Regions from separate parts of the Vibrio sp. M260118 genome, predicted to be linked through region 3. Evidence: riboswitches for the same ligand, from Rfam matches in the RefSeq annotation. Region 3 holds a riboswitch; each other region holds the start of a gene.
What was found. A riboswitch is a leader RNA that binds a small molecule or an ion and turns the genes downstream of it on or off. The one in region 3 is predicted to bind thiamine pyrophosphate.
Positions count from the first base shown of each region.

Region 1: it holds a riboswitch for thiamine pyrophosphate, as region 3 does, so the genes downstream of both, thiC (phosphomethylpyrimidine synthase ThiC) here and thiD (bifunctional hydroxymethylpyrimidine kinase/phosphomethylpyrimidine kinase) in region 3, are expected to answer to the same signal.
Region 2: it holds a riboswitch for thiamine pyrophosphate, as region 3 does, so the genes downstream of both, thiB (thiamine ABC transporter substrate binding subunit) here and thiD (bifunctional hydroxymethylpyrimidine kinase/phosphomethylpyrimidine kinase) in region 3, are expected to answer to the same signal.

Region 1 is NZ_JATABG010000255.1:89-4,808, forward strand. It holds gene crcB (fluoride efflux transporter CrcB) at 508-891, shown strand; TPP riboswitch at 961-1,059, shown strand; gene thiC (phosphomethylpyrimidine synthase ThiC) at 1,223-3,163, shown strand; gene QTO00_RS14260 (thiamine phosphate synthase) at 3,163-4,578, shown strand; partial or broken gene QTO00_RS14265 (ThiF family adenylyltransferase) at 4,565-4,720, shown strand, end outside.
Region 2 is NZ_JATABG010000252.1:36-4,847, forward strand. It holds partial or broken gene thiB (thiamine ABC transporter substrate binding subunit) at 1-841, opposite strand, end outside; TPP riboswitch at 887-1,009, opposite strand; gene QTO00_RS14180 (flavin prenyltransferase UbiX) at 1,152-1,778, opposite strand; gene mpl (UDP-N-acetylmuramate:L-alanyl-gamma-D-glutamyl-meso-diaminopimelate ligase) at 1,785-3,134, opposite strand; gene fbp (class 1 fructose-bisphosphatase) at 3,430-4,446, shown strand; gene QTO00_RS14195 (DUF2799 domain-containing protein) at 4,516-4,812, opposite strand, start outside.
Region 3 is NZ_JATABG010000352.1:18-3,361, forward strand. It holds gene QTO00_RS16550 (VCBS domain-containing protein) at 279-659, shown strand; gene QTO00_RS16555 (LysR family transcriptional regulator) at 674-1,561, opposite strand; TPP riboswitch at 1,725-1,834, shown strand; gene thiD (bifunctional hydroxymethylpyrimidine kinase/phosphomethylpyrimidine kinase) at 1,940-2,770, shown strand; partial or broken gene QTO00_RS16565 (phosphatase PAP2 family protein) at 3,015-3,344, shown strand, end outside.

The sequences.
Region 1 (4,720 bases), on a different contig from region 3:
GATCATATTTTTACTTAGATTGGTATTACTTGCATGTACGGTTTCCCAGTTTAAAGTCGCTAAGGTCGATAAGCATGGTCTGAGTTTCCCAACTCTGATAGTACGATAACTTCCCCTATTGGTGTGGAACGAGTTGATATATGAGCGTTGCCGTTGATGTAGACCCTGTGAAAACGTCCCTTAAGTGCTTTCAGCATAAGATTGGTTCGGCAACGAGGAGTAAGGAGAGTGTGTTTGCGTGCACCAGATGAAGGTGTGTTTCCTTTTCTGTTACGAGTCTTTGAGTTGAGCTATTATGTGCTAATCACTACTCTTCTCCTCAATCCATCAGGGATATTTGACCTAGGTAAACTCAACAAGTTGATTTTTCTCTTTGAATAGCAAATTAAAGTGACTCCTGTAACTTTTTTAATTCAAAACTTTGTTTGATATAAGAGTCATGAATTTTTGTCGATTATTTGTCACTGGACGTTACAATAAGAGCCAGAAATTTATCTAGGGGGAGTTATGGGTCAACTTTCTATTCTCGGTTTTATCGCAATTGGCGGTGCTTTTGGTGCATGCTCTCGCTATCTTGTTTCTGAGCTTTGTGTTGCGCTACTTGGACGCGGATTTCCATATGGTACGCTGACCGTTAACGTGGTTGGTTCCTTCATTATGGGTTTGCTTATTGCGGCTTTTGAAAATGAGATGTTAGCTACCGAGCCGTGGCGTCAAATAATCGGGTTAGGTTTTCTTGGTGCATTGACCACCTTTTCTACATTCTCAATGGATAACGTACTTCTAATGCAGCAGGGAGCGTTTTTTAAAATGGGCGTGAATGTGTTGTTGAATGTCTTTTTGAGCATTTCTGCTGCTTGGATAGGGTTTCAAATACTCATTAAGAGCTAATGTTGGTGAAAATTTAGCTAATTATTGTTTATCACGGCTTGGTTTACCCAAGCCGTTTTTATATACTGCAATCACTTGTCGGAGTGCCATATGGCTGAGACCGTTTATTCGGGATCCGTTGAACCTGATCAGATTAATATCTGCGAAGGGAACAAGAGAAGATATCTATGCCAGTGTTCAATCTGGTTTATCTATCAAGTAATCGAATGTTGTCGTAATCCGTTAGTAGAAACTAATTAGGTACAATTCGATTCCTCTTGTCGCATCTTTCCGTCAAGCATTTTTATCCCGTTACTTTTTATCTAAGAATAACAAAGCAAGGAAAAATGCTATGTCGAGTCGCAAGCAAGCGAGACTGGAAGCAAAACAGTTCATTGATACACTCTCGGTACAACCGTACCCGAATTCAAGAAAAGTCTACGTAAAGGGCTCACGTCCCGATATTCGCGTGCCAATGCGTGAAATATCACTCGCTGATAGTCTCATCGGAGGCACAAAAGAAGCGCCTATTTTTGAGCCTAATGAGCCAGTACGCGTATACGATACCTCGGGTGTATACACAGATCCAGAACACACCATAGACCTCCACAACGGCTTACCTAAGCTGAGAGAAGGGTGGATTGAAGAGCGCGCTGATACTGAACTACTTGATGAAGTAAGCTCGGTGTATACCAAACAGCGCTTAGAAGATGAAACGCTAGACGATCTTCGTTACGGCAATCTACCGCGTATTAGGCGTGCTAGAAGTGGGCAGTGTGTGACTCAACTGCACTATGCTCGCAAAGGCATTATTACTCCAGAAATGGAATACATCGCCCTACGTGAAAATATGGGTCGTGCCAAGTACCGAGATGAAGTGCTGAATCAACAGCATCCGGGGCAAAGCTTCGGAGCGAATCTTCCAAAAGATATTACCGCCGAGTTTGTGCGTAAAGAAGTCGCTGAAGGCCGCGCGATTATCCCTTCTAATATCAATCACCCAGAATCCGAACCAATGATCATTGGCCGCAACTTTTTGGTCAAAGTGAACGCCAACATCGGTAACTCATCGGTTACTTCTTCGATTGAAGAAGAAGTAGAGAAGTTAGTATGGGCAACGCGCTGGGGTGGAGATACCGTTATGGATCTCTCTACTGGGCGTAATATTCATGAAACTCGCGAGTGGATTCTGCGTAACAGTCCGGTTCCGATCGGTACCGTACCTATGTACCAAGCGCTTGAGAAAGTGAATGGTGTTGCAGAAAACCTTAACTGGGAAGTGATGCGCGATACTCTGATCGAGCAAGCAGAGCAGGGCGTTGACTACTTCACTATCCATGCCGGTTTACTACTTCGTTATGTGCCAATGACTGCAAAACGCGTTACTGGCATCGTCTCTCGTGGTGGTTCTATCATTGCGAAATGGTGTTTAGCGCATCACCAAGAAAGCTTCTTATATACCCACTTCCGAGAGATCTGTGAAATCTGTGCTAAGTATGATGTGGCTCTTTCTCTGGGTGATGGTCTGCGTCCTGGTTCGGTTGCCGATGCTAACGACGAAGCGCAATTTGCAGAGCTTCGTACTCTTGGCGAATTGACCAAGGTTGCGTGGGAATACGACGTACAGGTGATTATCGAAGGTCCTGGTCATGTTCCAATGCATATGATCAAAGAGAACATGGAAGAGCAGTTAGAGCACTGTCATGAGGCTCCTTTCTATACCCTTGGTCCATTGACGACAGACGTCGCTCCCGGTTACGACCATATTACTTCAGGCATCGGCGCTGCCATGATTGGTTGGTATGGTTGTGCAATGCTTTGCTACGTAACGCCTAAAGAGCATCTTGGTTTACCAAACAAAGAAGACGTGAAAGTAGGCATGATCACTTACAAGCTTGCTGCGCACGCCGCTGATTTGGCGAAGGGACACCCTGGTGCACAAGTTCGTGATAATGCGCTTTCTAAAGCTCGCTTCGAGTTCCGTTGGGAAGACCAATTTAACTTGTCGCTCGACCCAGATACTGCTCGCGCTTTCCATGATGAAACCTTGCCTCAAGAGTCCGGCAAAGTTGCTCACTTCTGTTCGATGTGTGGACCAAAGTTCTGCTCGATGAAGATCTCGCAAGAGGTGCGAGAGTACGCGAAAGACACTGAGCAAGTTGCTGCGGACCAAGCTATCTCGATTAAAATGCTAGATGATCCTCTTGAAGGGATGCGTCAGAAATCGCAAGAATTTAGAGAGTCAGGTTCCGAGCTATACCACCCAGCAGCACATGCCGAGGTAAGTGACTAATGAGCAAAGTCCTTATTCCGTCATCATTGATTGAACTGACTGGTTTAGTTCAGCAATGTTTGTTGTTGGCGAAAGAACAGGGTTTTAGCATCGAAGACATTGGGTTGGGTGTGAGCCCAACTCAATCTATTCAGCTTGTTCGCGACCAACAGACCACACGCATAACGACAGATCTTATTGATGGTTATGATTCTGAGCATGAGAGTTCATTTGTGCTCTATTACCGCTCTGCTTTATCGGTAGAAGCGTGTGCTAAGCAACCGTCGAAAGCGATTTATATTGGCATTGCTGATACGCAGGTATCCGATGAAAAGGAGAAAGTGCTTCAGTTTGATATCTGGCGTCACCCAATTAACAACGAAGTGAGAGCGCTTTCCATTGAGTCCAAATTCAACGCAATGTTCGATCCCGAACATCACCTTGCTTGGATAGTAACGCTGACAGCACTCGATTTTCCTATTGAAGATGCGTTAACACTTGCTCGAGGAATGCTAACTCTACAAGCGAATGTTTCACGTGAAACACTGTTGAATGACAACATTGACGAGGTTCAATCAACTCAGTGGGCTGACCAATTTGATGATTTCCCCACACCTGTACTGGAGGATAACCGACTAGGTATTCAAGTTGGTTGGTCTGCACAAGGCGAGAGCGTTAGCTTTCCAACTCTAACTAAGCAAAGTCTAGGGCTCTATCCAGTCGTTGATGATGTTGCTTGGATTGAGCGTCTACTGCCACTAGGTATCAACACTATTCAGCTACGAATCAAGAACCAACAACAAGCCGATTTAGAACAACAGATCATTCGAGCAATTGAGCTAGGTCGTCAGTATCAAGCACAAGTGTTCATCAATGACTATTGGCAGTTGGCAATCAAGCATGGCGCTTATGGCGTTCACCTAGGACAAGAAGACATTGAAGAATCGAATTTGGCTCAGCTAACTAAAGCCGGCATTCGTCTTGGTCTTTCTACTCATGGTTATTATGAGCTACTGCGCATCGTACAAATTCATCCTAGTTACATCGCGCTAGGGCATATTTTCCCAACCACCACTAAACAGATGCCATCGAAACCACAAGGTTTGGTGCGCTTGGCTCTGTATCAAAAGCTGATTGATAGCATTCCCTATGGAAACACAGAGTCGGTTTTCCATTCTTCAATAGACAAAGCCGTTAGTGACTATGTGCTTGGCTTTCCGACGCTCGCGATTGGTGGCATTGACCAATCTAATGCTGATCAAGTTTGGCACACAGGCGTCTCTAGTTTGGCCGTCGTACGAGCTATTACGTTGGCAGAATCACCTCAGTCCGTCATCGAGTTCTTCGCACAACTGATGACGGAAAGACAGCTAACGTTTACTGAACAGAATAATGAACTGGTGCATAACAAGAGAGGCGAGCATGCTCACGGATAAGCAGTTCCTTCGCTATCAACGTCAAATTGCTCTTCCTGAAATTGCTGAAATTGGGCAAGAGCGTTTGAGCAAATCGCATGTGCTGATCATCGGTTGTGGTGGATTAGGAAGCGCAGTGAGTTTGTACTTGGCATCAGCGGGT
Region 2 (4,812 bases), on a different contig from region 3:
ATTTAAACTCATCACTCAAAATGAAGTTCATAAACTCGTCCGCGAGCTTTTGATTATTAGACGCCTTCACCTTAGCTGCAACTTCAACTTGCGTGTAGTGACCTTCAGAAAAATCTGCAGCGGCAAATTTATTATCGCTCTCGGCAATCAAATGGTAAGCAGGAGAAGTCGTGTACGATAGAACCAGATCCGATTCCCCCTCAAGGAACATTGAATAAGCTTCAGACCAACCTTTAGTTACCGTAACGGTTTTCTTAGCAAGATCTCGCCAAGCTTGAGTTGCGTCATCACCGTAAACCGACTTCATCCATAACATCAAACCTTGTCCTGGTGTTGAAGTGCGCGGGTCTTGGTAGATCACTTTCAGGTCATTGCGAGATTCCACCAGCTCTTGCAAACTTTTTGGCGGATTAGCTAACTTCTCTTTGTTGTACACGAACGCAAAGTAGCCAAAATCGTAAGGAACAAATGTCTTGTCGGCCCAACCATTTGGTAGAGTTACTTTGCTAGTATCAACGCTATGCTCAGCCAGTAAACCCGTCTTATTCGCTTCCGCCATCAGGTTATTATCAAGACCTAAGATGATGTCCGCCTTGCTGTTATCACCTTCGAGGCGCAGACGGTTAAGGATAGAAACACCATCATCGAGGGCTACAAAGTTAACATCACAGCCGCAATGTGCTTCAAACGCCTTTTCGACGACAGGACCTGGGCCCCAATCAGCGGCAAAAGAGTCATAGGTATAAACGGTTAGGCTGTTTTCTGCGGCAGTTGCTGAGAATGTCGCTAGAGTTGCTAACGCTATAGTGCTAATAGAAATGGTGCTTAGAGTGTTGTTCACTGCTCGCTCTCTCCTTGTTTGAGCGGCACAGGTTTGAGAAGCGGAGTTCAAGTCCAACTCAATTCCTACGCCAGCATTATCTGGTTCAGGTACACGGGTCCCAAGCTTTAGCTCGATCTCAGCCGACACTAACAATAAATTAGGTCAATAGCTCCCCGATGAGTAACGGTCGAATTGTAATATTAATAACTTCTAATATCTATCCCCTAAATAGTTGGAGTTGCAGCTAGGCGACAAGCAAATTCATCCCAATGAACATAGGGGTACTATTTGATTTGGGTGAATTTGAGTAGTCAACAACGCTACAGCTTCAAATATGACGGGGATCGTAACCCCAGCGAGGCACTAAACCTTGCTCAATTCCAAGATGATCAAGAATACGCGCGACCATAAAATCAACAAGATCTTCAATCGACTTGGGTTGATGATAAAAACCCGGCGCTGCAGGCATAATAGTTACCCCCATCTGAGAGAGCTTGTGCATGTTCTCTAGATGCAGAGTAGAAAATGGCGTCTCTCGTACCACAAGCAACAGTTGGCCACGTTCTTTCATCACAACGTCTGCGGCACGCTCAATTAGATTGTCAGACATACCGTGCGCTATCGCAGCGACACTTCCTGCCGAACAAGGACATACTACCATCTGTTTTGGTGCGGCAGATCCTGAAGCGACCGGAGAGAACCAGTCATCTTTGCCACATACGACCAACTTGTCTGGGTCGCAGTTTAAATGCTCAACTAAGGTTTTCTTTGCCAATTGAGGATTAGCAGGCAGTTTGAGGTCATGTTCAGTAGCCAGCACTACGCGCGCAGCAGATGACACTAGCAGATAAACTTGATAGTCAGCTGCAAGTAAGCACTCCAATAGGCGTAAGCCATAGGGAGCACCTGAAGCGCCAGTAAAGGCCAAAGTGATGGCTTTTTGTTGTTTAGTCATAATTAATTACGCTAACTTTGCTAAAAGCTTGTTGTGAATACCTTCAAAACCGCCATTGCTCATCACCAATATTTGGTCGCCCGGATTGGCGCTAGCAACAATTTGCTCGACCAACTCATCCACACTGGCTGAGGTTTGAGCAGGTTGCATGCACTGAGCAGCAATATCTTCAACCGACCAGTCGATGGAATCAGGTTGGTATAAGAAAACCTGATCGGCTTTTTGCAATGAAGCGGCCAGGGTATCTTTGTGCACACCTCGTTTCATGGTTGCGCTACGCGGTTCAAGTACAGCGATAATTTTACTATCGCCGACCTTGTTACGTAGTCCACCTAAGGTTAGTTCAATCGCAGTTGGGTGGTGAGCAAAATCATCGTAAACCGTCACGCCATTCACTTCACCTTTAAGCTCTAAACGGCGTTTAGTGTTAATAAACTTGGCCAAAGATTCACAAGCTAAGTCTGGAGTTACCCCCACGTGACGTGCTGCTGCAATCGCCATCAAGGCGTTATCAACATTGTGATCACCAACCAAGTCCCAATTTACAATACCAACTTGCTCACCTTGAAACAGGACTTTGAACTGCGAACCATCTATGGAGATTTTCTCTGCCTGCCAATCACCCTGCTCACCGCTAAATTGAGTTTCGCTCCAGCAACCTCGTTCAAGCACATCCGCTAATGCTCGGTCTTGTTTTGGCGCGAGAATACAGCCATTACCCGGTACAGTGCGCACAAGATGATGGAACTGGCGCTTTATCGCTTCAAGATCATCAAAAATATCTGCATGATCAAACTCTAGATTGTTCATGACTAAGGTACGCGGGTGGTAATGCACAAACTTAGAACGCTTATCGAAAAAAGCACTGTCATATTCATCGGCTTCGACAATAAAAAACATACTTTCGCCAAGACGAGCTGATACACCAAAATTACCCAGCACACCGCCAACGAGAAAGCCTGGCTTGTAACCACAATCTTCTAGAATCCAAGTTAACATGCTCGACGTTGTCGTTTTTCCATGAGTACCAGAAACGGCTAGAACCCAACGGTCATGCAGTAGAAACTCTTGCAACCACTGAGGGCCTGAAGTGTAACGAAGATTATTGTTCAGTACATATTCAACACATGGATTACCGCGGCTCATTGCATTACCAATCACAACCAAATCCGGAGCAGGGTTTAATTGAGAAGGATCGAAGCCTTCAATAATTTCAATACCTTGAGATTCTAGAAGGGTGCTCATTGGTGGATAGACATTCGCATCGCTTCCGGTGACTTTGTGCCCCAACTGGCGTGCTAATACCGCTGCGCCACCCATAAAAGTGCCACAGATGCCCAAAATATGAATATGCATAGAAATGCCTTGTTCCAAGCGAAAAACAATCACTCATTATGGCGACAATCAATCAAAAAGCGAACAACTTTAGGCAGTGATTGAGCAAGTGGCTAAGCTTTACTCACCATGACAATACGAAGCTATGAAAACTGTTGAAATTTTACTAAAAATTTTGAGATCTGAGACAGTTAGTTCATTACCAATAAAAAGATCTAACTTTTACACTGAAAGTTAGGGCAGTAACTCGAGTTCCGTCAGAGAACACTACTTCCCATCCCCCCTATCAATGAGTGATTATTTTAAAGGATAAACCATGTCTGGAATGCGCACCCTTGGCGAGTTCATTGTTGAAAAGCAAGCGGACTTCCCCCACGCTAGCGGTGATCTATCATCCCTACTCTCTTCTATTCGTCTTGCTGCAAAGATTGTGAACCGAGAAATCAATGCCGCTGGTTTAGGTGACATCACTGGTGCCGTTGGTACCGAGAACGTCCAAGGTGAAGACCAACAAAAGCTTGATCTATACGCCAACGAAAAGTTCAAAGCCGCGCTTGAAGCCCGAGATCAAGTGTGTGGTGTCGCGAGTGAAGAAGAAGATGAGGCCGTAGCGTTCAATAAAGAGTTGAACAAAAATGCCAAATACGTCGTGCTAATGGACCCACTTGATGGCTCATCAAATATCGATGTGAATGTCTCTGTTGGTACGATTTTCTCCATCTATCGTCGTGTATCTCCTATCGGCACGCCACCAACAGAAGAAGATTTTCTTCAACCAGGACACAAACAAGTTGCCGCTGGATACGTTATCTATGGCTCTTCAACCATGCTGGTTTACACGACAGGTAATGGTGTTAATGGCTTCACGTACGATCCTTCATTGGGCACCTTCTGTTTATCACATGAAAACATGATGATTCCAGAGGATGGTAAGATCTACTCGATCAACGAAGGTAATTACATTCGCTTCCCTATGGGTGTAAAGAAGTACATCAAGTACTGCCAAGAAAATGCCCCGAGTGAAGACCGTCCCTATACTTCACGCTACATTGGCTCTTTGGTTGCTGACTTCCACCGAAATCTACTTAAGGGTGGAATTTATCTCTACCCAAGCACCCAAAGCCACCCAAATGGTAAACTCCGCCTACTGTACGAATGTAACCCGATGGCTTACATCATTGAGCAAGCAGGTGGTGTCGCTTCTGATGGCGTGCAACGCATTATGGATATCAAACCCACAGAACTGCACCAACGTGTGCCATTCTTTGTTGGCTCAAAAAACATGGTCAAAAAAGTGGAAGAGTTTTTAGAACTCAACCGCGAAGAAAGCTGATTTAAGGCCAATCAGAATCAAAAAGAGTCGCTTCATCGCGACTCTTTTATCATCAAGCATCAAACCTAGCTACATTCCCGCTGTCGATTGTCGTCCCGAAATATAGTCTTGCTGGAAAAAGGGGTCAATTCGATCACAAATACCTGCATAGGGCTTACCCTTTACACCTAGCATATAGGCACTTTGCGAGCAGTAGTCAGCTCGACCTTGCTCGTAACCATTCGAATAAGCTAGGTAGAGTTCCTGATTAAATGATCCACTCTGGTCAAGCTTAGCTAGTTTGGTTTCAGATTGCTTTAGCAACCCTTGTTCAGCTCGCTGCCTGCCATAGTTGGACCAGTCGCTATCAACCCCGCTTAAAGGTGG
Region 3 (3,344 bases):
GAGGGTGTTCTCGAAGCATAATTGATGAAGCAGCTAGAAAAAAGGAGCCTCAGGCTCCTTTTTTGCGTTTTAGCCTGTTGTTTTCATTCTGGTTGTATCGATCCGTTTTTGCATCTCATTTTGAGAATCGGCCAGCTTAATTTTCTACCCTGTTTGTATCTCTCTGAAAGTTCTCGATAATATTCATCTAGATGAGTATGGTGTTTTTGGCATACACATTGCCTAGATCTACTCACAGGCCACAACATGGTGAGTTTTACCGTTTTTAGGAGGGTGTTATGGCGAACTCCAATGAAGTTATAGATACAGCGATCCCTTTTGGTGCAGAGTTCCAAGGTACCAATCTGTTTTCACCGCTACTATTTGACTCTGGTAGATTGCAAATCAGTGATGAAAATCGAGTTCGCGTTCGCTTCGCCCCGAAAAGCGTTGTTGCTGACCCGGACACTCTAGGGTCACTAACGATAAATGAATCTGGACGCTGGGAATACTCGGTCTATCACATTAAAACGCAATTTCTTGCGTTAGGTGAAAGAAAGGTCGAACTGTTTTCATTGACCTCGACCAAGGGTGAATCATTGATTATGACTCTTGTACTAATTGGCTCATCAGGCGGCGCGTTGATTGATGATCTTGGGACTAAGGTGTGCTTTGTTTAGCGACTCGCCTCAACTCATCGCAACTGGGTCATCACCTCGCGTTTGATTGTTTCTAAACGCTTCGGTAACTGACGGTGTCGTTTGGTGAGAAAATAGAGGGTCTCGACGACTTCATTACTTGGTTCAAAGATAGAGACACGCTGTTTGTCAGGGAATGAGTCAAGAGCACTTTTTGGCAGAACAGTGAAACCTAAACCATTGGCGACAGGCATCAAGATCTGATTCAACTGATTGATGTATCCGCTGACGGGAATGTCATCAATGTTCATTTTTTCCAGTTCAGACTCCCCACACTGAGCAAAATAGATAGAAAGATAGGTCACCGCATCTGGGTGCTGGATCAATCCTATCTCTTTGAGATCATCTTTTGTAAGTGTTTTCGTTGCGCGCTTTTTGGGTAACATCAAGCATAATGGCTCATTGCCTAGCACTTGTGAATCAAATCGAGAGTCAGAAGGTACTTGGGTTACTATGCCGATGTCAGTCTGCCCCGAGAGAACATCCGCGACGATCTTATGATGTGGCGCGGCTTCAAGTCGAGGAATCAGTTGTTGATGTTTACATTGTAAATTAAGCAAATGAGGGTACAGAAGCAGGGCGAGTGACCCAGAGCATGATAGAGAGACGCTGCCTGAATATGGGTCTTCCATATTGAGTGAGTTCAGTAACTCCGACTCTTGACGCTCAGCCTGAAGCGCATATTGATAGACTCTCTTTCCGGCCTCTGTAACTTCAAAGCTTTTGTTATGTCGTTCAATGAGTGGGTATCCACACGCTTGTTCTAGCTTTTTGATGTGCTGACTGACTCCTGGCTGAGTCATATAGAGCTTTTCGGCAGTTTTGGTGAAATGGCCTGTATCCATCAATGTCGCGAAGGTCTTGAGCCACGTTGGGTTAATCATCTCATCTTCTCATAACAAAATATTATCCAGATTAGTTTATGAGATAAAAATAAATTTTGATAACTAAAGTTTGTTTGTGAAGTGCAATCGGGAAATTAGTCGCTAATCTTGAACTTGGTAACAAATAAGTAATGCATTTATTAGATTTTTATTGTTATTATCGCGGCAATAGTCGGGGAGCCTAACCCATTTGGAAAGGGCTGAGATCGCGAAGCGAGACCCGTTGAACCTGATTCAGTTAGCACTGACGTAGGGAACTATACGCAGCCAGTTTGCAAACTCGGTGATTGGCTGTACTCGCATTCGATGAATTAGTCTCATTTCTTGAGTTCCTTTTCGTGGTCGAGAGTTCCTTTACGTCTTGTAGTAGGAGCATTTATGCCACATTCACAAGACACTACCCCAATTGTACTCACCATTGCTGGCTCTGACAGCGGTGGCGGTGCCGGTATTCAAGCCGACATCAAAGCTATGTCAGCGACAGGCAGCTATGCTTGCTCAGTGATCACCGCCATTACTTCACAAAATACCCAAGGCGTATCTGCTATCCACCCAATTCCCCTTGAGCATATTAAAAGTCAGCTCGATGCAGTGTTTAGCGATCTCAATGTAGTTGCAGTCAAAGTTGGCATGTTGGCCGATGCTGAGATCATCAAAGTTGTTGCAGCAAAGATTCGTCAGTATCAACCTAAACACTTAGTGGTTGACCCTGTTATGGTCGCAACCAGCGGCGACCTACTTTTAGAGCAATCAGCGATTTCAACCCTTAAACAAGAGCTACTACCGCTCGCTGATCTTATTACCCCAAACCTCCCTGAAGGTGCTGCCCTGATCGGTGTTGAAGTGCCGCAAGATGAAGAGCAAATGGGCGCAATGATTGAGTCACTTCGAGCGCTTGGTGCTAAGGCGGTACTGCTTAAAGGTGGTCATCTTGAACAAGGTGAAAACAGTAATGATCTTTTCATTGAGTTAAGTAGCAGTGAACTTATCGCCGCTAAACGGGTGGCGACAAAAAATACTCATGGAACGGGCTGTACGCTCTCATCGGCGATTGCTTCTTATCTCGCGCAAGGTTATAACTTGCACAAAGCGGTGCATCTTGGAAAACAATACATCTCGCAAGCCATTGCTCATGCTGATCAGTTAGAAGTGGGCCAAGGGCACGGTCCGGTGCATCACTTTTTCTGTGGGCACACCAATGTCCGTTAAGGCGACCAAGTGCGATGGAAACCGCTTTCTGGCAGCAAGGGTTAGCGATTAATCATTGAGGTTATTAGGGTATATAAATAAGTGCGAGTGGCAAAATCACTCGTACTTATAATGGCATCAATTTTACCGTTTCAAGTGGGGATTGAGGTGTGAAATTTCATTAAATTGACATTGTATTGATAAATTCTCCACACCTACTCAACTAATATTCAGCCTCTGTTTCTTGTTGTAGTGAATTCATATCGTGAAAAACTTCATCCGCGAAAAAGGCGAAGGTATCGTGTTGCTTATCGCTTTCTTGTTTGTGATCGCGCTCATGTCGATGTTGGTTGGTTATATTGATTTGCTCTCAGAGGTTACAGATATTACCGGACGGAGTTTCGCCCTATTAACAGCGTCAGCTGGCTCAAAAGGCTTTCTCATCACCCTTTCGATACTTGTTTTAGTTATGTGGAAAATAGTAGGTACTAACTCACACCTTGTGTCGAAGCTAGCACAACTGAGTATCATTTTAGTGATTGGTTTTGCTGCAAAAGTCGGGTTAAAACATATGACTGAGAGCCCGCGTCCTTAT